One region of the Aeromicrobium phoceense genome, then DNA from elsewhere that is predicted to be linked to it. Evidence: riboswitches for the same ligand, from Rfam matches in the RefSeq annotation. Region 1 holds a riboswitch; the other holds the start of a gene.

Region 1 (4,376 bases):
GCGATCTCGCGCAGCTGCTCCGCGAGCACCTCGCGCGTGCGGCCGACCGCCGCCCGTGCGGGTGCGAGCGGCAGCGGCGGCGCGACCATGTTGACGACGATCCCCACGAGCGCGCCGAACAGGGTGAGGCCCCCGTACGCGCCGATGAACTGCGCCTCGCCGTGGCCGATGATCAGCGTGAAGACCGCGGCCGTGGGTGCCCATCCGCCCATGGCGCCCAGCACGCGCCACCCGGCCACGCTGACCGACAGCGCGACAACGAGCGCCAGGGTGAACGCCGCGACGTTGTCGCCCGTCGCGGTGTCGACCAGCCAGGCGATGACGCCGCCGACGACGATCGCGCCGACCGCCTGCAGCGACTCGCGCACCGAGCCGGCCAGGGTCGACGTCGTCGCGATGATCGCGCCGAACGGCGCGTAGTACGGGTAGTCCTGCGAGCCGGGGACGAAACGCACGAGGATCCAGGCAATCGCGGCGGCGACGGCCGCGCGCAGCGCGAGGGCGATCCGTGGGTGATTCACCCACCGGTCGAGGAGCCACGCGCGCGCTGTTTCCATCCCTTCACCGTGGCACGCGGCGGCAAGACGGGCACGTCGGAATGCCGGGCGGCCCGCTGGATCAGCGCGGCACCACCAGCACGACCTTCCCCACCGCGGTGCGCGTCTCGAGGGCCCGGTGGGCCTCGGCCGCCTCGGCGAGGGTCAGCACCGTCCCGACGTGCGGCACGCGGGTCCCGTCCGCCGCAGCGGTCAGCGCCGCCCGCTCGAACTCATCGATCCGGTCGAGGATCGGCGGACCCAGCACGTCGATCACCCGTCGCTGCGGGTCGGCGTAGTCGTTCTGCACACCCGAGGACCAGCCGAAGCGCACGAGACGACCTCCCGGCGCGAGGCCGCGGTACAGCGCGCGCCCGATGGGTCCCGCGACGCCGTCGAGGACGACGGTGGGGATTCCGGCGTCGCGGAGATGGAGCTGCCAGTCGGGGGAGCGGTGGTCGATGACGAGAGTGGCGCCGAACCGCGAGGCGAGCGCGGTCTTGTCCGGACCGCCGGCCAGCCCCACGGTCCGTGCGCCGACGTTCGCCGCGCCCTGGAGCAGCAGCGGGCCGAGTCCGCCGGCCGCCGAGGTCACCACGACGACGTCCTCGGGCACCAGCTCGGCGAGCTCCAGGATCGCGGTGGCGGTGCGACCCGTCCCGATCGCGGCCACGGCGGTGCCGGCGTCCATCCCGTCGGGGATCGGGTGGGCGCGCCCGGCGTCGACGACCGCCTGCTCCGCGTAGCCACCGCCACCGAAGCCGAGATGTGCCACGACGCGGCGTCCGAGCCACTCCGCGTCGACGTCCGGGCCGATCCGGTCGACCACGCCTGCCGCCTCGCGGCCGGGGACGAGCGGCAGCTCGGGCGCCGGTCCGGCTCCGAACGCCTCCCCGGCACGGATGGAGGTGTCGAGCAGGTGCACGCCGGCTGCCTCGACGGCGATACGGAGCTGGCCTGGTGCCGGTTCCGGATCGGGGAGGGTCTCCAGGCGCAGGACGTCGGCGGGGCCGAACTCGTGGTGTCGTATCGCGTGCATGAGCCCATGAGACAACCTCAACCGGAGTTGAGGTCAAGGGTGCTCGTCGCGCGTGCCGAAGGCGTCCTCCGTGCGTAGGGTCGTGGGCATGACGCCGATCCTGCTGACGTCCGACGATCCCCGCGGCATCCTGCTGTTCGCCCCTGGTGCGGGCGGCGACCCGTCCCGCTACGAGCGGCTGCTCCGCGCCGCCGCCGACGCGGGCTTCATCGTGGCCGCGCCGGCCCATCACCTGACCGAGATCTTCACCGACGACGTGGTGCGTGAGCGCGTGTCCGCGCTTCGGGTGCCGCTGACGGAGATCGGGCGGGATGACCTCCCCGTCGTGGCGGCCGGGCACTCGCTGGGCGGGTGCGCGGCGCTGTGCCTCGCGGGTGCCCAACCGCGGAACCGTCAGGGAGAGGCGTTCGAGGTCCCCACGGAGCCGCGGGTCTCGCGCGTCATCGTGCTCGCGCCGGCGACCGGCTGGTTCGCCGGGCCCGACGCCCTCGACGAGGTCACGGTGCCGGTCACCGCGTTCGTCGGGTCGGAGGACGACGTGACACCCCCGGAGTCGGCCGAGGTGCTGCGCCCGGCTCCGGCCGGACTCGACCTGCGTCGCTACGAGGGCGTCGGCCACTTCGACTTCATGTCGCCGCTGCCGTCGAACAAGGTGCCCACGCCGGGCCTGGACCACGACGCCTTCCAGGACCGCTTCGTCGCGGAGTTCGTCGCAGCACTGGGCTAGCCGTCGCACGACGCAGGCCTGGCGCTAGCCTGTGAGCGCCAAGACACGGGGTGCCCCGCCGGGGCTGAGATCACACCCGTCGAACCTGATCTAGTTCGCACTAGCGAAGGGATGTCGCGATGTCGCGCACGCCTGAAGACCTGCTCACCTCCACCACTGAGGCCCTGGCCCGGGTGCGCGCGGACGCGCCCCTCGTGCAGTGCCTCACCAACAGCGTCGTGGTGAACTTCACCGCCAACGCCCTGCTGTCCGTGGGCGCCGCCCCCGCGATGGTCGACGTGCCCGAGGAGGCCGGACCGTTCGCCACGGTCGCCGGGGGCCTGCTGATCAACCTCGGCACCCCGGCCGGGGAGCAGCGCGAGGCCATGCTCGAGGCGGCCTCGGCGGCTGCGGAGGCTGGCACGCCGTGGGTGCTCGACCCCGTGGCGGTCGGATCCCTTCCGGTCCGCACCCCGTTCGCCCACCGGCTGCGCGACCTGCGGCCGACGGTGATCCGGGGCAACGCCTCGGAGATCATCGCGGTGGCCGGCGCGGGTGCCGGCGGCCGCGGCGTCGACTCCACCGACGACGTCGACGGGGCGCTGGACGTGGCCCGGAAGCTCGCCTCCACCACCGGGGGCGTCGTCGCCGTGTCCGGGCCGGTCGACGCCGTGACCGACGGCGAGCGCGTCGTGCGGATCGCCAACGGGGACGTGCTCCTGACCAAGGTCACGGGTGGTGGCTGTGCGCTCGGAGCGGTGATGGCCGCGTTCGCCGCCGTGACCGAGGACCCGTTCACGGCCACGGTCGCCGCAGTCACCGTGTACACCGTGGCCGCGGAGCTGGCGGCTGAGCGCAGCGCAGGGCCCGGCAGCTTCGCCGCCTCGTTCATCGACGCGCTGGGCTCGGTCGGCGCGGCCGACCTCGCGGCGTGGGCGCGACTGTCATGACGGACCTGTCGGTGTACCTGGTGACCGACAGCGCCCTGGCCGCCTCACGGGGACGCGACGTCGCCGGGACCGTGGCCGAGGCGGTGGCCGGGGGAGTGACGACCGTGCAGGTGCGCGAGAAGGACCTCCCGGCCGCGCGGTTCCTCGAGACCGTGCTGGCCGTGTCGCGGGCGCTGCCCGACGACGTCGCCCTGATCGTCAACGACCGGGTCGACGTGTTCCTGGCCGCGCGTGCCGCGGGTGCCCGGGTGACGGGTGTGCACGTCGGGCAGTCCGACCTCCCGCCCTCGCTCGTGCGTCGGCTGGTGGGGGAGGGCGCGGTGATCGGCGTGAGCGCGGCGACTCCCGCCGAGCTCGCAGCGGCCGCCGCCGACCCCGGTCGCGTCGACTACGTCGGGGTGGGGGTGGTCCGGCAGACCGCCACCAAGACCGACGCGCCACCGCCCCTGGGGGTGGCGGGCTTCGCCGAGCTCGCGCGGTCGACGCAGCTGCCGACCGTCGCGATCGGCGGGATCAGGCTCGCCGACGTGGCTCCGCTGCGGGCCGCCGGTGCGGCGGGAGCCGCCGTGGTCTCCGGCATCTGCGCCGCGGAGGACCCGCGCCGCGCCGCGGCCGAGTTCGCGGCAGCCTGGGGAGGAGCGGCATGAGCGGGGGGAGCAGCGTGCCGCGCGTGCTCGCCATCGCGGGCACCGACCCGACGGGCGGTGCGGGGATCCAGGCCGACCTGAAGAGCATCGCGGCCTCCGGCGGCTACGGCATGGCGGTGGTCACGGCGCTGGTGGCCCAGAACACCCGGGGCGTCCGCTCGGTCCACGTGCCGCCGACCGACTTCCTCGCCGAGCAGCTGGACGCGGTCAGCGAGGACGTGACCGTGGACGCGGTGAAGATCGGGATGCTGGCGGGCCGCGAGGTGATCGAGACGGTCGGGGCGTGGCTTCGCCGGACCCGACCGCCGGTGGTCGTGATCGACCCGGTCATGATCGCCACGAGCGGCGACCGCCTGCTCGACGCGGACGCCGAGCAGGCGCTGCGCGAGCTCCTGCCGCTGGCGCACCTGATCACGCCGAACGTGGCCGAGCTCGCGGTGCTCGCGGGGCGTGCTCCGGCGGCCCGGTGGCCGGACGTCCTGGAGCAGGCGCGGGAGG
Region 2 (4,376 bases), on a different contig from region 1:
CCGCGCGCCCTGCGGGCCCGGTCGAGGTCGTGCCAGGCCTGCCACGCCCCGCCGACCCGTTGCAGCGCGGCGGACAGCGCAGCGGCGAACCGACCGGGAACGTGCAGCGTCTGGGCCAGGTAGTCGCCGAGGCGCGCGACGTCGATGTAGCCGGCGGCCACGGCGCCCGGCCACGCCATGACGAAGGTCCGCACTCCCGCGACCGCCGCGACCTCGAGGTCGCGACCGCCGAACAGCCACGTGCTCCACACGATCGTGGCGACCGGGAGCGCCACGAAGGCCAGGCACACCACCGGATACCGCCACGAGGGCACCACCGCCACGACCGCCACGACGTAGACGGCGGCGCACGTCACGGCGATCGGCATCGTGCGGATCGCCGGTGAGCCGAGGGCCGCGGCGACGCCGATCGCCAGCAGGACGAGCGGGTTGAGTCGCGTGATCAGGCCAGTCATCGCACGACGACCCCCTCATGCAGGACCACGTCGCGGTCGCGCGGCAGGTCCGGATCGTGCGTGGAGACGGCCACCGTGGCACCTGCCTGCGCCGACGCCCCCAGCCAGCCGGCGACGGTCGCCCACGTGCCTCGGTCCTGTCCGACGGTGGGCTCGTCCGCGAGGACCAGCCCCGGCCGGTGCGCGCAGCTGGCCGCGAGCGCCAGCCGGCGCTGCTCTCCGCCCGACAGCCGGTAGGGGTGATCGTCACCACGGCCGACCAGGCCGATGACCTCGAGCACCGCGTCCACGTCGACGGTGCGCCCGAACGCTGCAGGGCTGGCCTCCAGCTCCTCGCGCACCGTCCGCGCGACGAAGCCGAGCTCGGGGTCCTGGGGGCACCAGCCGAGCTCGGCCGGTGCGTCGACCTCCCCCGAGACGGGCTCCAGGAGTCCGCCCAGCGCCAGCAGCGCCGTGGACTTGCCCGCTCCGCTGCGGCCCACGAGCGCTGTCAGGGTGCCGGGTGCCAGCTCGAGCGTCAGCCCGTCGACCGCCCGCGTGCGCTCGGTGCCCCGCAGCGTGCGCGTGACCCGGTCGATCACCAGCGCACGAGCGGTGACGCCGGCCGGGGCGAACGGGTGCACCAGTTCCTCAGGGATCCAGGCCGGCTCGGGCGCCGGGCGCCCCGGCATCCATAGCGCCTCCGGCACGGCAGCGCCACGGAACGACGGCACGGACCCGTCGAAGACCGGTCGCCCCTCCTCGAGCACGACGACCCGGTCGACATGGTCGAGCCAGAGCTCGAAGCGGTGCTCGACCACGAGGAGCGAGCAGTCGCCGACGACGCGCAGGACGGCGTCGCGGACCTCCGCCGCCAGCTCGGCGTCCAGCATGGACGTCGGCTCGTCCAGCAGGAGCAGGTCCGGCTCCGTCGCCAGGGCGCCCGCGAGCGCGAGACGGTGCCGCTCTCCGCCCGACAGCGCACTGGTGAAGCGCTCACGCCCCTGATCCAGGCCCACCGCCTCGAGCGCGGCGTCGACCCGTCGCCAGATCTCCTCGCGCGGCAGACCCAGGTTCTCCGGGCCGAACGCCACGTCGCGCCCGATCCGGTCCGCGACGATCGACGAGGACGGGTTCTGGGTGACCATCCCGATGCGCCCGTGCACCTCGACCGATCCGCTGGCCTCGCCGACCAGCGTCGTGCCGAGTGCGCCGGCGATCGCATGCAGGGCGGTCGACTTGCCACTGCCGCTGGGCCCGACCAGCAGGACGCGCTCACCGGGGTCGATGCGCAGGTCAAGCCGGTCGAGCGCCGGGCGGCGGGCGTGCAGCGGCGTCCAGGAGTAGTCGTGGAACGCGACCGTCACTGCCGGCCGGCAGCGAACGAGTCGAGCGCACCTGCCTGTGCGAGCGCACGCACCAGGAGCCAGCCACCCAACCCGGCGATGATGATGCCGGAGGTGACGAAGAAGCCCAGGTGGAACAGCCGCCACGTCAGGTCCCAGTCCGCGTAGTAGTAGTTCCATTCGTAGAAGGCTGCGAAGACCGCCGACAACGCGCCCGCGAGGACGGCAGTCGGCAGGTCGAACCTCCGGTACAGGAAGATCGCGAACGCGAGCTCGGCCCCGAGCCCTTGGACGAGGCCCGAGATCAGCACCGCGCTGCCCCACTCGGTGCCGCCGAGGACGATCGTGGACACGAGCGCGGCGACGAGCTCGGTGGCGAGCGCCGCACCTGGGCGGCGGACGATCAGGCCGCCGACGACGCCGGCGATGAGCCACATCCCGGCGAGGAGGGCCGCAGCCGGCTTGAATCCCACGGCCGCACCGATGTCGACGAGGGCGTAGAGCTTCCCCCAGCCCCAGAAGACGACGCCGAACGCGACACCGAGCATCGTGATGGTCACCAGGTCGAGCGTGCGATACCTCGTGGTGGAACGGACAGCAGATGTCATCGTGACTCCCTTCGCCGGTGCTAACCGGAGCAGGTTCAAGGGTCTGCGGCTGTTCCGCACTCTCAGCGCCCTCTGCATGGCGCTCCCCTGTCGTGTGCAGCCAGCCTAGCCTCCCGTGGCGGGCGCGGCACCGGGGGCGGCCCCCGAGGCGATTCCGTCCTCTGCCCAGGAGGCCCGAGCCGCGAGCCGGCCCAGCGGTGGGAGCTGCATCAGCAGCACGCAGGCGGTCCAGCCGATCGCGGTGCCCAGGGCGTTGCCGACGAGGTCGTCGACATCGGCGATCCGGCCGGCGCCCACGACGAGCACTCCGGCCAGCTGCACCGCCTCGATGGCCACGCTGACCAGCAAACCCACGGCCGCCGCCCGGCGCACCGTCCGGACTCCGGTGACGAGCGGCAGGAGCATTCCGAGGGGCACGAAGAGCAGGATGTTCAGCAGCATCCCGGCGGGGTCGTCCAGGACGTCGGTGAACGGCGTGAGGTGGACCAGGACGCGCCACGGCCGCGGGTCGTCCGTGGCGACGGGAAACGGCAGGAGCACATGCGCCAGGACGGCGGCGCCGTAGACGCACGCGACCACGCCGACCGCGGCGCGCAGCGGAGTGAGGCGCCCGCGACGGTGCAGCCACCCGAGCGACGCGGCGATCGCGGCGATCGTCGCCGGGATCAGCACGGGGAGCACGGGGATCTCGACGGTGGACACCGGAGGATCCTCTCAACCCCCGGGCACGCCAAGGGCGGGGGCGGGTCCGCAGAGACCCGCCCCCGCTCCCCCGGCGGCACTCAGTCGCGACGCGTGCGGCGACGTTGCAGCATCACGGCTGCACCAGCCACGACCAGGGCGCCGCCGAGGACTGCGACACCGAGCCCCGGACCACCGGCGGCGGCCAGGTAGTCGTCGCTGGCCCAGTCGTCGTCCGAGGCGTCGCCACTGGCGTCGGCGGCGACGATCTCCACCGGGACCTCGGCGATGACGACGCCCCGGCTGAGCACCTTCACCGTGTGGGAGCCGAGCGGCGCGTTCGTCGGGATGCGCACCGAGGCCTCGCCCGAGGTGCTCACCACCCGCGTGCCCATCGCGATCGGTTCGGAGTGCAGCTCGAAGGCCAGCTCCTTGCCGATCCAGTCCGGACCGAACGCGAAGGTGATCGTGTCGCCGGGCGACAGCACGTCGGAGCTGAGCAGCTCGACCTCATCGTCGGCGGGCTCCTCGCCCGGGTCAGTCGTGGGCTCGGTCGTCGGCTCCGCGGTCGGTTCGCTCGTCGGCTCCGAGGTCGGCTCCGAAGTCGGCTCGGTCGTCGGCTCCGAAGTCGGCTCGGTCGTCGGCTCCGAGGTCGGCTCGGTCGTCGGGTTGGTGACGGGGTCGCCCGAGACCGGGATGCTGCCGAGATCCAGCGCGGACGGACCCGCGCAGGTCAGTGCCGCCGGCAGCGTGGTGCTCGTGGTGTGGATCGTCGCCGCAATGGTGAAGTCCTGCGGCATGCCCAGCGCCACCGACTCGGCCGCGTAGGCCGGGACGGTGATCGAGGGCACCGTGCCCGAGGCCGGGATCAGCCACGGGGAGCCGGCCTGCTGCGGGATGTCCGTGCGGGGGGAGCTCAGGTTCGGGATCGCGACCGTCGACGTCTGACCGCCGGTGGTGAGCGTGATGGCGGCATCGGTCGAGCTGCCCTCGGCCGACCGGCCACCCAACAGGAGCACGGTCGACTCGCGCAGCAGCTCCGGCATCGTCAGCGTGATGCTGACCCCGCGCTCCGCGATGGTCTCACCGGGGCGCACTGAGCCGGGAACCGTCGTCTCGGCCAGGACGCCGATGTCGTGGTTGCCCAGGTTGAGTCCGCCAGCGACGACCTCGCACACGTACGTGAAGCTCTTCGAGAGGTCGACCGGCTCAGTCGGCGTGGGCTCGGTCGGCTCCGTGGTGGGCTCGGTCGTCGGGTCGGTCGTCGGCTCCGTGGTCGGCTCCGTGGTCGGCTCCGTGGTGGGCTC

Evidence for each region. A riboswitch is a leader RNA that binds a small molecule or an ion and turns the genes downstream of it on or off. The one in region 1 is predicted to bind thiamine pyrophosphate.
Region 2: another riboswitch for thiamine pyrophosphate. It lies ahead of H1W00_RS04390 (ECF transporter S component); the one in region 1 lies ahead of thiM (hydroxyethylthiazole kinase).

The regions. Positions count from the first base shown of each region.
Region 1 covers NZ_JACEOG010000002.1:434,417-438,792, forward strand. Annotated here, with positions in the region: gene H1W00_RS15445 (FUSC family protein) at 1-557, opposite strand, end outside; gene H1W00_RS15450 (alcohol dehydrogenase catalytic domain-containing protein) at 619-1,575, opposite strand; gene H1W00_RS15455 (alpha/beta hydrolase family protein) at 1,664-2,302, shown strand; TPP riboswitch at 2,339-2,431, shown strand; gene thiM (hydroxyethylthiazole kinase) at 2,422-3,231, shown strand; gene thiE (thiamine phosphate synthase) at 3,252-3,878, shown strand; gene H1W00_RS15470 (bifunctional hydroxymethylpyrimidine kinase/phosphomethylpyrimidine kinase) at 3,875-4,376, shown strand, end outside.
Region 2 covers NZ_JACEOG010000001.1:921,639-926,014, reverse strand. Annotated here, with positions in the region: gene H1W00_RS04400 (energy-coupling factor transporter transmembrane component T family protein) at 1-455, opposite strand, end outside; gene H1W00_RS04395 (ATP-binding cassette domain-containing protein) at 452-1,801, opposite strand; gene H1W00_RS04390 (ECF transporter S component) at 1,798-2,388, opposite strand; TPP riboswitch at 2,378-2,487, opposite strand; gene H1W00_RS04385 (VanZ family protein) at 2,494-3,090, opposite strand; gene H1W00_RS04380 (DUF6801 domain-containing protein) at 3,171-4,376, opposite strand, start outside.